Regions from separate parts of the Streptomyces sp. NPDC051310 genome, predicted to be linked through region 1. Evidence: riboswitches for the same ligand, from Rfam matches in the RefSeq annotation. Region 1 holds a riboswitch; each other region holds the start of a gene.
The links. Region 1 has a riboswitch for thiamine pyrophosphate ahead of thiO (glycine oxidase ThiO). Riboswitches for the same ligand answer to the same signal wherever they lie in the genome.
Positions count from the first base shown of each region.

Region 2: linked by a shared signal. The riboswitch ahead of ACIA79_RS07510 (thiamine ABC transporter substrate binding subunit) and the one ahead of thiO (glycine oxidase ThiO) in region 1 are both predicted to bind thiamine pyrophosphate.
Region 3: linked by a shared signal. The riboswitch ahead of thiC (phosphomethylpyrimidine synthase ThiC) and the one ahead of thiO (glycine oxidase ThiO) in region 1 are both predicted to bind thiamine pyrophosphate.

Region 1 covers NZ_JBITEO010000007.1:239,464-242,729, reverse strand. Annotated here, with positions in the region: gene ACIA79_RS13295 (thiazole synthase) at 1-130, opposite strand, end outside; gene thiS (sulfur carrier protein ThiS) at 134-334, opposite strand; gene thiO (glycine oxidase ThiO) at 331-1,545, opposite strand; TPP riboswitch at 1,543-1,655, opposite strand; gene ACIA79_RS13280 (NAD(P)/FAD-dependent oxidoreductase) at 2,281-3,266, shown strand, end outside.
Region 2 covers NZ_JBITEO010000004.1:106,377-109,642, forward strand. Annotated here, with positions in the region: gene ACIA79_RS07505 (ABC transporter permease) at 1-276, opposite strand, end outside; gene ACIA79_RS07510 (thiamine ABC transporter substrate binding subunit) at 312-1,406, opposite strand; TPP riboswitch at 1,484-1,610, opposite strand; gene rlmN (23S rRNA (adenine(2503)-C(2))-methyltransferase RlmN) at 1,640-2,752, opposite strand; gene ACIA79_RS07520 (phosphatidate cytidylyltransferase) at 2,942-3,266, opposite strand, start outside.
Region 3 covers NZ_JBITEO010000015.1:161,437-164,702, forward strand. Annotated here, with positions in the region: gene thiC (phosphomethylpyrimidine synthase ThiC) at 1-1,448, opposite strand, end outside; TPP riboswitch at 1,442-1,576, opposite strand; gene ACIA79_RS22500 (YibE/F family protein) at 1,648-3,000, shown strand; gene ACIA79_RS22505 (SsgA family sporulation/cell division regulator) at 3,003-3,266, opposite strand, start outside.

The DNA of each region.
Region 1 (3,266 bases):
CGGTCGTCAGCTCGGTGCCGCTGGCGACGAGGGAGCGTTCCAGCACGTCGAGGCTGGGCGCCCCGCCCGTGCCCATGATCAGCCGGGAGTCGAAGGTGGTCCCGGCGATGGTCAGACGGTCGTCGGCCATGTCTCAGCCCCCCTGGACCGCGGTGAGGATCTCGACCCGGTCGCCCTCGCCGAGCAGCGTCCCGGCCCACCGGCCGCGCGGGACGACCGCCTCGTTGACCGCGGCGGCCACACCGGACGGTGCGGTGGTGAGCGTGGCGACCAGGGCGTCGAGCGTGGTCGGGGCGGCGAGCTCGCGGGACTCGCCGTTCACGGAGACGTTCATGACACTCCTACGGAGACGGGAGCGGATCCGGAAGCGGAAGCGGAAGCGGGATCGGCAGGGCCGGAAGCGGAGGCGAAACGGGCCGCGGCGAAGGGCAGCGCCTCGTCCGGAAGGGCGCCGGTCATGAGCACCTCGGCCATCACGTCGCCGGTGACGGGCGTCAGCAGCACCCCGTTGCGGTAGTGCCCCGTCGCCAGGTGCAGGCCGGGCAGGGCGGTCGGGCCGAACAGCGGTGCGTTGTCCGGGGAGCCCGGCCGGAGGCCCGCCCGGGTCTCGGTCAGCGGCAGCTCGGTGATGCCGGGCACCAGCTCGTGGGCGTCCCGCAGCAGCTCGTAGACCCCGCCCGCCGTGACCGTGGTGTCCCAGCCGAGCTCCTCGCTGGTGGCCCCGACGACCAGCTCGCCGTTCTCCCGCGGCACCAGGTACACGTGGCTGCCGCGCACCACCGCCCGGACCGTGCGCGACAGGAACGGCGCGTACGCGGACGGCACCGTCAGCCGCAGCACCTGCCCCTTGACCGGCCGCACGGGCGGCAGCACCTCGTCCGGCACGCCGCCCAGCCGCCCGCTCAGGCTGCCCGCGGCCAGCACCACCTGTCCGGCGGCGACCTCCGTCCCGTCGCCCAGGACGGCACCCGCCGCCCGGTCCCGTACCACCATCAGCCGTTCCGCCCAGGCCCGGTGGAGGACCACCCCGGCCCGCTCGCACGCGGCCACCAGCGCCGCCGCCAGCCGCCGCGGGTCGACCTGGTGGTCGCCGTCCACCCGGAGCCCGCCGCGCACACCGGGCGCCAGCATCGGTTCGAGGCGGCGGCACTCGCGTCCGCTCAGCCACTCCGACTCCAGGCCCGAACGGCTCTGCAGGGCGTGCAACTCCCGCAGGTGCGCGCGGTCGTCGGCGTCCAGGGCGACCGCGAGGGTGCCGCACGCCCGGTACCCGACGTCCGCCCCGCCGGCCGCCTCCTGCAGTTCGGCGACGAAGTCCGGGTAGCGGCGGGCCGACGCGAGGTTGAGGCCGAGGAGCGTCTCCTCGCCGTAGTGCAGTTCGGTGACCGCGGCGAGCATGCCCGCCGCCACCTGGGCGGCCCCGCCGCCCGGTTCGGGGTCGACGACGGCGGTGCGCAATCCGCGCTGCGCCGCCCGCCAGGCCGTGACCAGGCCGATGATCCCGCCCCCGATGACGAGGACATCCGGTCCTGTACGTGGATGCATGGGCGTCCAGCCCCTCCCTTCGCCGGCATGACCCGGATCAGGTTCGTACGGTCGGAGGCCGTCCAGCCTCCCTCTCAGCCCGGTGCGTCCGGGCTCCCGCGTGTGCTCTGCGGTGGCCAGACTAACCCCACTCCGCAACGCGCAGTAAGGGGCCTTCGCCGTGGCGCGCCCGCTCGGCGGCGCCGTCCTCGCGCCGGCCGCCGGCCCGGCCCCCGGCCAGGTGGGTACGCGGACCCGCAGCACCCGCCATGAGGAGCCCGCCGAGCACCCGCCATGAGGAGCCCGCCGAGCACCCGCAAAGGGGCGGCCGCGTACGAGCGGCCGCAGCGACGGGCGGACGGGCGTCCGGGGCACCGCGCCTCGGCGGCCGCGTTCGGCCGGAGGGGACGCGGGAAGGGGAGTCCCGGGAGGGCAGTGACTCCAGCGCGGTGGAGCAGCCGCCTTCCTGACGTCACGTCAGCTACGTAAGGTGAGCGGGTGAGCGAGCGGATGAGTGCGAAGCGGCCCCCGGCCGAGGACCCTGCAGGACAGCGGCCGGCGGACCGGCGACCGCCGGCCGGACAGCCCGCGGCCGGACCCGCAGGCGGGGCGACGGCGCCCCCACGGCCCCCGGCCGGGGGAACGGCCCCCGAGCCGCCGGTGGCGGACGGGCCGGCGCCCGCGCCGTCCTCCGCCGCAGTCCCGGGGGGCGGGCCGTCGCCGGGCGGGCGGCGCGTCGTCATCGCCGGGGCCGGGATGGCCGGCGTGCAGACCGCCGTGGCACTGCGCGAACAGGGCTTCACCGGCCCGGTGCTGCTGATCGGCGCCGAGCCCCACCAGCCGTACGACCGGCCGCCGCTGTCCAAGGCGGTCCTGCTCGGCAAGGCGGAGGGCTCCGCCTTCGAGGTCGACTTCGAAGCCCTCGGCATCACACTGCGCCTGGGGGTGGAGGTCACCGGCGTACGCCCCGGCGCGCACGAGGTCGACACCGAGGCCGGGCCGGTTCCGTACGACGTCCTGGTGGTGGCGACCGGGTCCGTGCCCGTCACGCTGCCCGGCACCGAAGGCATCCGGGGCGTCCACCTGCTGCGCACGCTCGACGACGCCGAGCGGCTGCGCCCCGTCCTGGCCGACCAGCACGACATCGTGGTCGTGGGCGCCGGCTGGATCGGGGCCGAGTTCACCACGGCCGCCCGCGAGGCCGGTTGCGCGGTCACGGTGGTCGAGGCGGCCGGCCGGCCGCTCGCGGGCGCACTGCCCGCCGAGGTCGCGGCCCCCATGGCCGAGTGGTACGAGGAGAGCGGCGCCGCCCTCCTCACGCACGCGCGCGTGGCGCACGTCGAACCCGGCGAGGTGGCTCTGGACGACGGCCGGCTGCTGCCCGCGGGGGCCGTGGTCGTCGGCATCGGCGCGCGGCCCGCCACCGACTGGCTCAAGGGCTCCGGCATCGAGCTCGGCGAGGACGGTGCGATCGTGGCCGACGACCATCTGCGCACCTCCGTCCCCGACGTGTACGCCGTCGGCGACTGCGCCTCCTTCCCCTCCGCCCGCTACGGCGAACGGCTGCTCGTCCACCACTGGGACAACGCGCTCCAGGGCCCGCGCACGGTCGCGGCCTGCATCGTGGGCGAGGCGCCCCGGGCGTACGACCCGGTGCCCTACTTCTGGTCCGAGCAGTTCGGCCGCTTCGTGCAGTACGCCGGCCATCACGCGGGCGCCGACACCCTGGTGTGGCGGGGCGA
Region 2 (3,266 bases), on a different contig from region 1:
CGGCACGGTCACCACGGCCCGCAGGACCTGCTTGCCGGGGAACTCCAGCCGGGCGAAGACGTACGCCGCGGGCAGCCCGATCAGCAGGGTGAGCGCGGTGGAGGCGAGCGCCTGCCAGGTGGTGAACCACAGCACGTCCAGGATGTCCGGCCGGCCGAGCACCTCGCCGAGCCGCCCGAACTGCCAGCCGCCGTCCTGGGTCCTCAGCCCGCGGCCGACGATCGCGGCCACGGGGTAGGCGAAGAAGACGGCGAAGAACGCCACGGGCAGGACCATGAGTCCCGCCCGCAGCGCGCCGCGCCGGAGCGGGGTCACTTCAGGACGAGCGAGGCCCACGACCGGATCCACTGGTCGCGCTTCTCGGCGATCTTCGCGGGTGCCACGGTGTGCGGCTTGTCGACGGTCACGCCGTGCCGGGTGAACAGCTCCGGCAGCTGGGCATCCTTGATCACCGGGTTCACGAACATCTGGAGCGGCATGTCCTCCTGGAACTTCTTGCCGATCAGGAAGTCGATGAGGGCCTTGCCGCCGTCGGGGTTCTCCGCACCGGTCAGCAGGCCGGCGAACTCGATCTGGCGGAAGCAGGTGCCGGTGGAGACCCCGGTGGGCGCCTCGGCCGGCTTCGGCTCGGCGTAGAGGACCTCGACGGGCGGGCTGGAGGCGTAGGAGACGACGAGCGGCCGGTCCGCCTTGGCCTCCTTGCCGCCGGCGGAGCCGGAGAACTCCTGGTTGTAGGCCAGTTCCCAGCTGTCGACCACCTTGACGCCGTTGGCCTTGAGCTTCTTCCAGTAGTCCTGCCAGCCGTCGTCGCCGTACCGGGCGGCCGTGCCCAGCAGGAAGCCGAGGCCCGGGGACGACCGCTCGGGGTTCTCGACGACGAGGAGGTCCTTGTACCGCGGCGCGGCGAGGTCGTCGAAGGTCTGCGGCGGCGCGAGCTTCTTGTCGGCGAAGTACTTCTTGTCGTAGTTGACGCAGACGTCCCCGCTGTCGACCGGCGTGACCCGGTGCTTGTCCCCGTCGAGCCGGAGAGCGTCCGGAACCCGGTCCAGGCCCTTGGCCTCGTACGGCTCGAAGAGCCCGTTGTCGAGGGCGCGGGAGAGCAGGGTGTTGTCGACGCCGAAGAAGACGTCGCCCTGGGGGGCGCCCTTGGTGAGGATCGCCTTGTTGACGGCCTCGCCGGCGTCCCCGCTCTTGAGGACCTTGACCGTGTAGCCGGTCTGCCGGGTGAACTCCTTCAGGACGGCCGGGGAGGCGTTGAAGGAGTCGTGGCTGACGAGGGTCACGGTCTTGGACGCCGTACCGCCGCCCTCGGACTTCTCGCCGGCGTCACCGCCGCAGGCGGTGAGCGTCGTGACGCCGATCGCGGCGGCGAGGACGCCGGCCGCGATCCTGGTGGTGGTGCTCACTGAGATTCCTCCTGGGTGTGACCAGGAAGAGACGCGGCCCTGCCCACCGGGTCCGTCCGGTGGGCAGGGCGCAACAGCTCGAGTAACGACCGAACTTCCTACCCAGAATGACCTGGGCGAGGTTCAGAGGGTCTGCAGCCGCCGTGCTTGCGTCGCCGGCGTGTGCCGCACTCTCAGCGCTGTGGCGCTCCCCTGTCGGAATATGCAGATGTGTTCGAGGCCAGACTACAAGGTCAGCGTTCCGCCGCCGCGAGCTGTCCACAGGCACCGTCGATCTCCTGGCCTCGGGTGTCCCGCACGGTGACGGGGACGCCGTGGGCGGCGATCGCCTCGACGAACGCCTTCTCGTCCTCGGGGCGGGAGGCGGTCCACTTCGACCCGGGGGTCGGGTTGAGCGGGATCAGGTTGACGTGGACCCGCTTGCCCTTGAGCAGCCGGCCCAGCAGGTCGCCGCGCCAGGCCTGGTCGTTGATGTCGCGGATGAGCGCGTACTCGATGGAGACGCGGCGGCCGGACTTCTCGGCGTACTCCCAGGCGGCGTCCAGCACCTCCCGGACCTTCCAGCGCGTGTTGACGGGGACGAGGGTGTCGCGCAGCTCGTCGTCGGGGGCGTGCAGCGAGACGGCGAGGCGGCACTTGAAGCCCTCGTCGGCGAACCGCAGCATGGCGGGGACCAGGCCCACGGTGGAGACGGTGATGCCGCGCTGCGACAGGCCGAGGCCGTCGGGCTCGGGGTCGGTGAGGCGGCGGATGGCGCCGACGACCCGGTTGTAGTTGGCGAGCGGCTCGCCCATGCCCATGAAGACGATGTTGGACAGGCGGGCCGGGCCCCCGGGGACCTCGCCGTCACGCAGGGCGCGCATGCCGTCGACGATCTGGTGCACGATCTCGGCCGTCGACAGGTTGCGGTCGAGGCCGGCCTGGCCGGTGGCGCAGAACGGGCAGTTCATGCCGCAGCCCGCCTGCGACGAGATGCACATGGTCACGCGGTCGGGGTAGCGCATGAGGACCGACTCGACGAGCGTGCCGTCGTGGAGCCGCCACAGGGTCTTGCGGGTGGTGTCGTCGTCGCACGAGATGTGCCGGACGACGGACATCAGGTCCGGCAGCAGCTCCGCGGCGAGCTTCTCCCGGGACGCGGCGGGGATGTCCGTCCACGCGGCCGGGTCGTGCGCGTACCGCGCGAAGTAGTGCTGGGAGAGCTGCTTGGCGCGGAACGGCTTCTCGCCGATCGCGGCGACGGCTTCCTTGCGCTCGGCGGGCGAGAGGTCGGCGAGGTGCCGCGGCGGCTTCTTCGCCCCGCGGGGCGCGACGAAGGTGAGTTCTCCCGGGGCGGGGGGTGCCATGACCTGGTACTCCTCAGTAAGACGAGGCCGCGGTACGTGAGCCGGGTGACCTCACCGGATGATCCCCGCGGTGCGCGGGGCCGAAAGGGCCCGCCGCCTCGACGCGACGGGCCCTTCCAGGGTAACCGGATGGCGCTGCGGCCTGTTCCCGGCGGCGCACCGGCCCCGGGCGGCCGGCGCCCGGGTCGGTCAGCCCGCCCCGACGAACAGCACCAGCAGCAGCCACACCACCGGCGCGGTCGGCAGCAGCGAGTCCAGGCGGTCCATGATGCCGCCGTGCCCGGGGAGCAGGGTGCCCATGTCCTTGATGCCCAGGTCCCGCTTGATCATCGACTCGCCCAGGTCGCCGAGCGTGGCGCTCACCGCGACCGCGAGGCCCAGCAGCAGGCCCTGCCACCAGGTGCCGCCGTCGATGGCGAACTCCATGCACAGCGCGCCCGCCGCCATCGCGAACGCCACCGCTCCGGCGAGCCCCTCGCGGGTCTTGCCGGGGCTGATGCGCGGCGCGAGCTTG
Region 3 (3,266 bases), on a different contig from region 1:
GCCGCGTGCGCCGCGATCTTGTACGTGATGACACCGGTCTTCACGTCGTCACGGTTGGGCAGCCCCAGGTGCTCCTTGGGCGTCACGTAGCAGAGCATCGCGGTGCCCCACCAGGCGATCATGGCAGCACCGATGCCCGACGTGATGTGGTCGTACGCCGGCGCCACATCGGTGGTCAGCGGGCCGAGCGTGTAGAACGGCGCCTCCTCGCAGATCTCCTGCTGGAGGTCGATGTTCTCCTTGATCTTGTGCATCGGGACGTGGCCCGGGCCCTCGATCATCGTCTGCACGTTGTACCGCTTGGCGATCCGGTTGAGCTCGCCCAGCGTGCGCAGTTCGGCGAACTGCGCCTCGTCGTTGGCGTCGGCGATCGAGCCGGGCCGCAGACCGTCACCGAGCGAGTACGTCACGTCGTACGCGGCGAGGATCTCGCAGAGCTCCTCGAAGTTCTCGTACAGGAACGACTCCTTGTGGTGCGCCAGGCACCACGCAGCCATGATCGAACCGCCGCGGGAGACGATGCCGGTCTTGCGGCGCGCGGTCAACGGCACGTACCGCAGCAGGACTCCGGCGTGCACCGTCATGTAGTCGACGCCCTGCTCGGCCTGCTCGATGACCGTGTCCTTGTAGATCTCCCAGGTCAGTTCCTCGGCCTTGCCGTCGACCTTCTCCAGGGCCTGGTAGAGCGGCACGGTACCGATCGGCACGGGGGAGTTGCGCAGCACCCACTCGCGGGTGGTGTGGATGTTCCGGCCGGTGGAGAGGTCCATGACGGTGTCGGCACCCCAGCGGGTCGCCCAGGTCATCTTCTCCACCTCCTCCTCGATGGAGGACGTGACGGCGGAGTTGCCGATGTTGGCGTTGACCTTCACCAGGAACCGCTTGCCGATGATCATCGGCTCGATCTCCGGGTGGTTGACGTTGGCCGGCAGTACCGCGCGCCCGGCCGCGATCTCCTCGCGCACCACCTCCGGGGAGACGTTCTCGCGGAGCGCGACGTACTCCATCTCCGGCGTGATCTCGCCGCGGCGGGCGTACGCGAGCTGCGTGACCGCCTGCCCGTCACGGCCCCGGCGGGGCTGGCGGGGCCGGCCCGGGAAGACGGCGTCGAGGTTGCGCAGCCCGCCGCGCGGCGAGGTGTGCTTGATCCCGTCGTCCTCCGGGCGGACCGGCCGGCCGGAGTACTCCTCGGTGTCGCCGCGCCCGATGATCCAGTTCTCCCGCAACGGCGGCAGGCCGCGGCGTACGTCCGTCTCGACGCTCGGGTCGGTGTACGGCCCTGACGTGTCGTACAGCGTCACGTCCTTGCCGTTGGTGAGGTGCACCTTGCGGACCGGCACGCGAAGGTCGGGGCGCGAACCCTCGATGTACCCCTTGTGCCATCCGACGGACTTCCCGGCCTCGTCGTTCCGATTCGAGGCAGGCGTGCGTGCGTCCTGAACGGTCATCGTGACCTACTCCCTACGCCGGCATTACCCGGTAACAGGTTCGGCGGTCGACGCAGCCGTTTCCGTACTCTTCGTACGGATTTCAGCGCCCTCTCAGCCCGGTGCTCCGAGCTCCCGCGTGTGCAAAGGTGTCACCACGCTAGCGTCCTTCCGGCCACGCTGAACAGAGGGCCCCCTCGGTTCTTGCGATGATCGGTCGGTGACTTCCACGCACGAGACACCCGAGCCGGACCGGCATGCGCACGGTCATACGCACAGCCATGGCCCTGCCGCGCCCGTCTCCCAGCATCTGCGCAAGGTCATCGCGGCCGTACTGATCCCCTTCGCCACGGCGGTCGTCGTGGGTCTCGCCCTGCTGTGGCCAGGTGGCGCGCCTGCCCACGAGCGCACGGGTGTGGGCTTCGACCGGCAGACCGAGCAGGGCACGGTCGTCCGCGTCGAGCGGGTGGACTGCAAGGACGTGAACGCGGCGCAGGTCCCGCCCACCGGGGACACGACGACACCGGAGGGCCGGGAGGCGGTCAACGCCCAGCAGGGGAAGTGCGCGAAGGCGACGGTCGAGGTCACCACGGGCAAGGACCGGGGCCGCCGGTTCGTCGAGGTCGTGCAGCCGGACTCGCCCCGCCAACTCGACCAGGGGCAGGGCGTGGTGGTGGCGTACGCGCCCGACGCGCCCCGCGACCTCCAGTACTCGGTCACCGACGTCGACCGCAGGATGCCGGTGGCGATCCTCGCCGGGATCTTCGCCCTGGCGGTGGTGGCCGTCGGCCGGATGCGCGGCGTGATGGCGCTGATCGCCCTGGCGGCGAGCTTCGTCGTGCTGACCGTCTTCATCCTCCCGGCCATCCTCCAGGGCTCGAACCCGCTGGTCGTGGCGGTGGTGGGGGCGAGCGCCATCATGCTGATGGCGCTGTACCTGTGCCACGGCCTCACCGCCCGCACCTCGGTCGCCGTGCTGGGCACCCTCATCTCACTGCTGCTGATCGGGCTGCTGGGCTCGGCCTTCATCGGGTGGGCGTCCCTCACGGGCAACACCGACGACTACACCGGTCTGATCCACGGGCTCTACCCGAACATCGACATGTCGGGTCTGCTGCTGGCCGGCGTCATCATCGGTTCCCTCGGTGTCCTCGACGACGTGACCGTGACCCAGACGTCCGCGGTGTGGGAACTGCACCAGGCCGACCCGAAGATGGGCCCCCGCGCCCTGTACCGGGCCGGTATCCGCATCGGACGCGACCACATCGCCTCCGTGGTCAACACGCTGGTCCTGGCGTACGCGGGTGCGGCACTGCCCCTGCTGCTGCTCTTCTCGATCGCGGAGAGCAGTGTGGGGACGGTCGCCAACAGCGAGCTGGTGGCGCAGGAGATCGTACGGACCCTCGTCGGCTCCATCGGGCTGGTCGCCTCCGTGCCGGTCACGACGGCGCTGGCCGCCCTGGTGGTCTCCGCCGACCGGCCGGGCGCCGGCACCGGCCCGGGTCCCGCGGCCGCCGCGGCCCCGGCCGGACGCGGCGGACGGGGCGGACGGGGCCGTCGTCGCAAGCAGTGACCTCAGCCGGCGTTCTCCTCGGCGAGGATCCGTCCGAGTGCCTCCTCCAGGTGCTGCTCGAAATCACCGAGCGTGAGCTCCTGTCCCAGGGGCACCAGCTTGTCGGTCCGGTCGAGGAACGCCACCAGGGGCGGCACGCCCGCACGGAACAGCGCCCGGTCGCTGCCGACCTGCAGCCGGATGCTGACGTCCGACAGATCCTCGGGACCGGTCGGCGCGATGTGCACGTCGCCGTCACCGCTCGGTGCGTTGATCCCGTCCAGGAG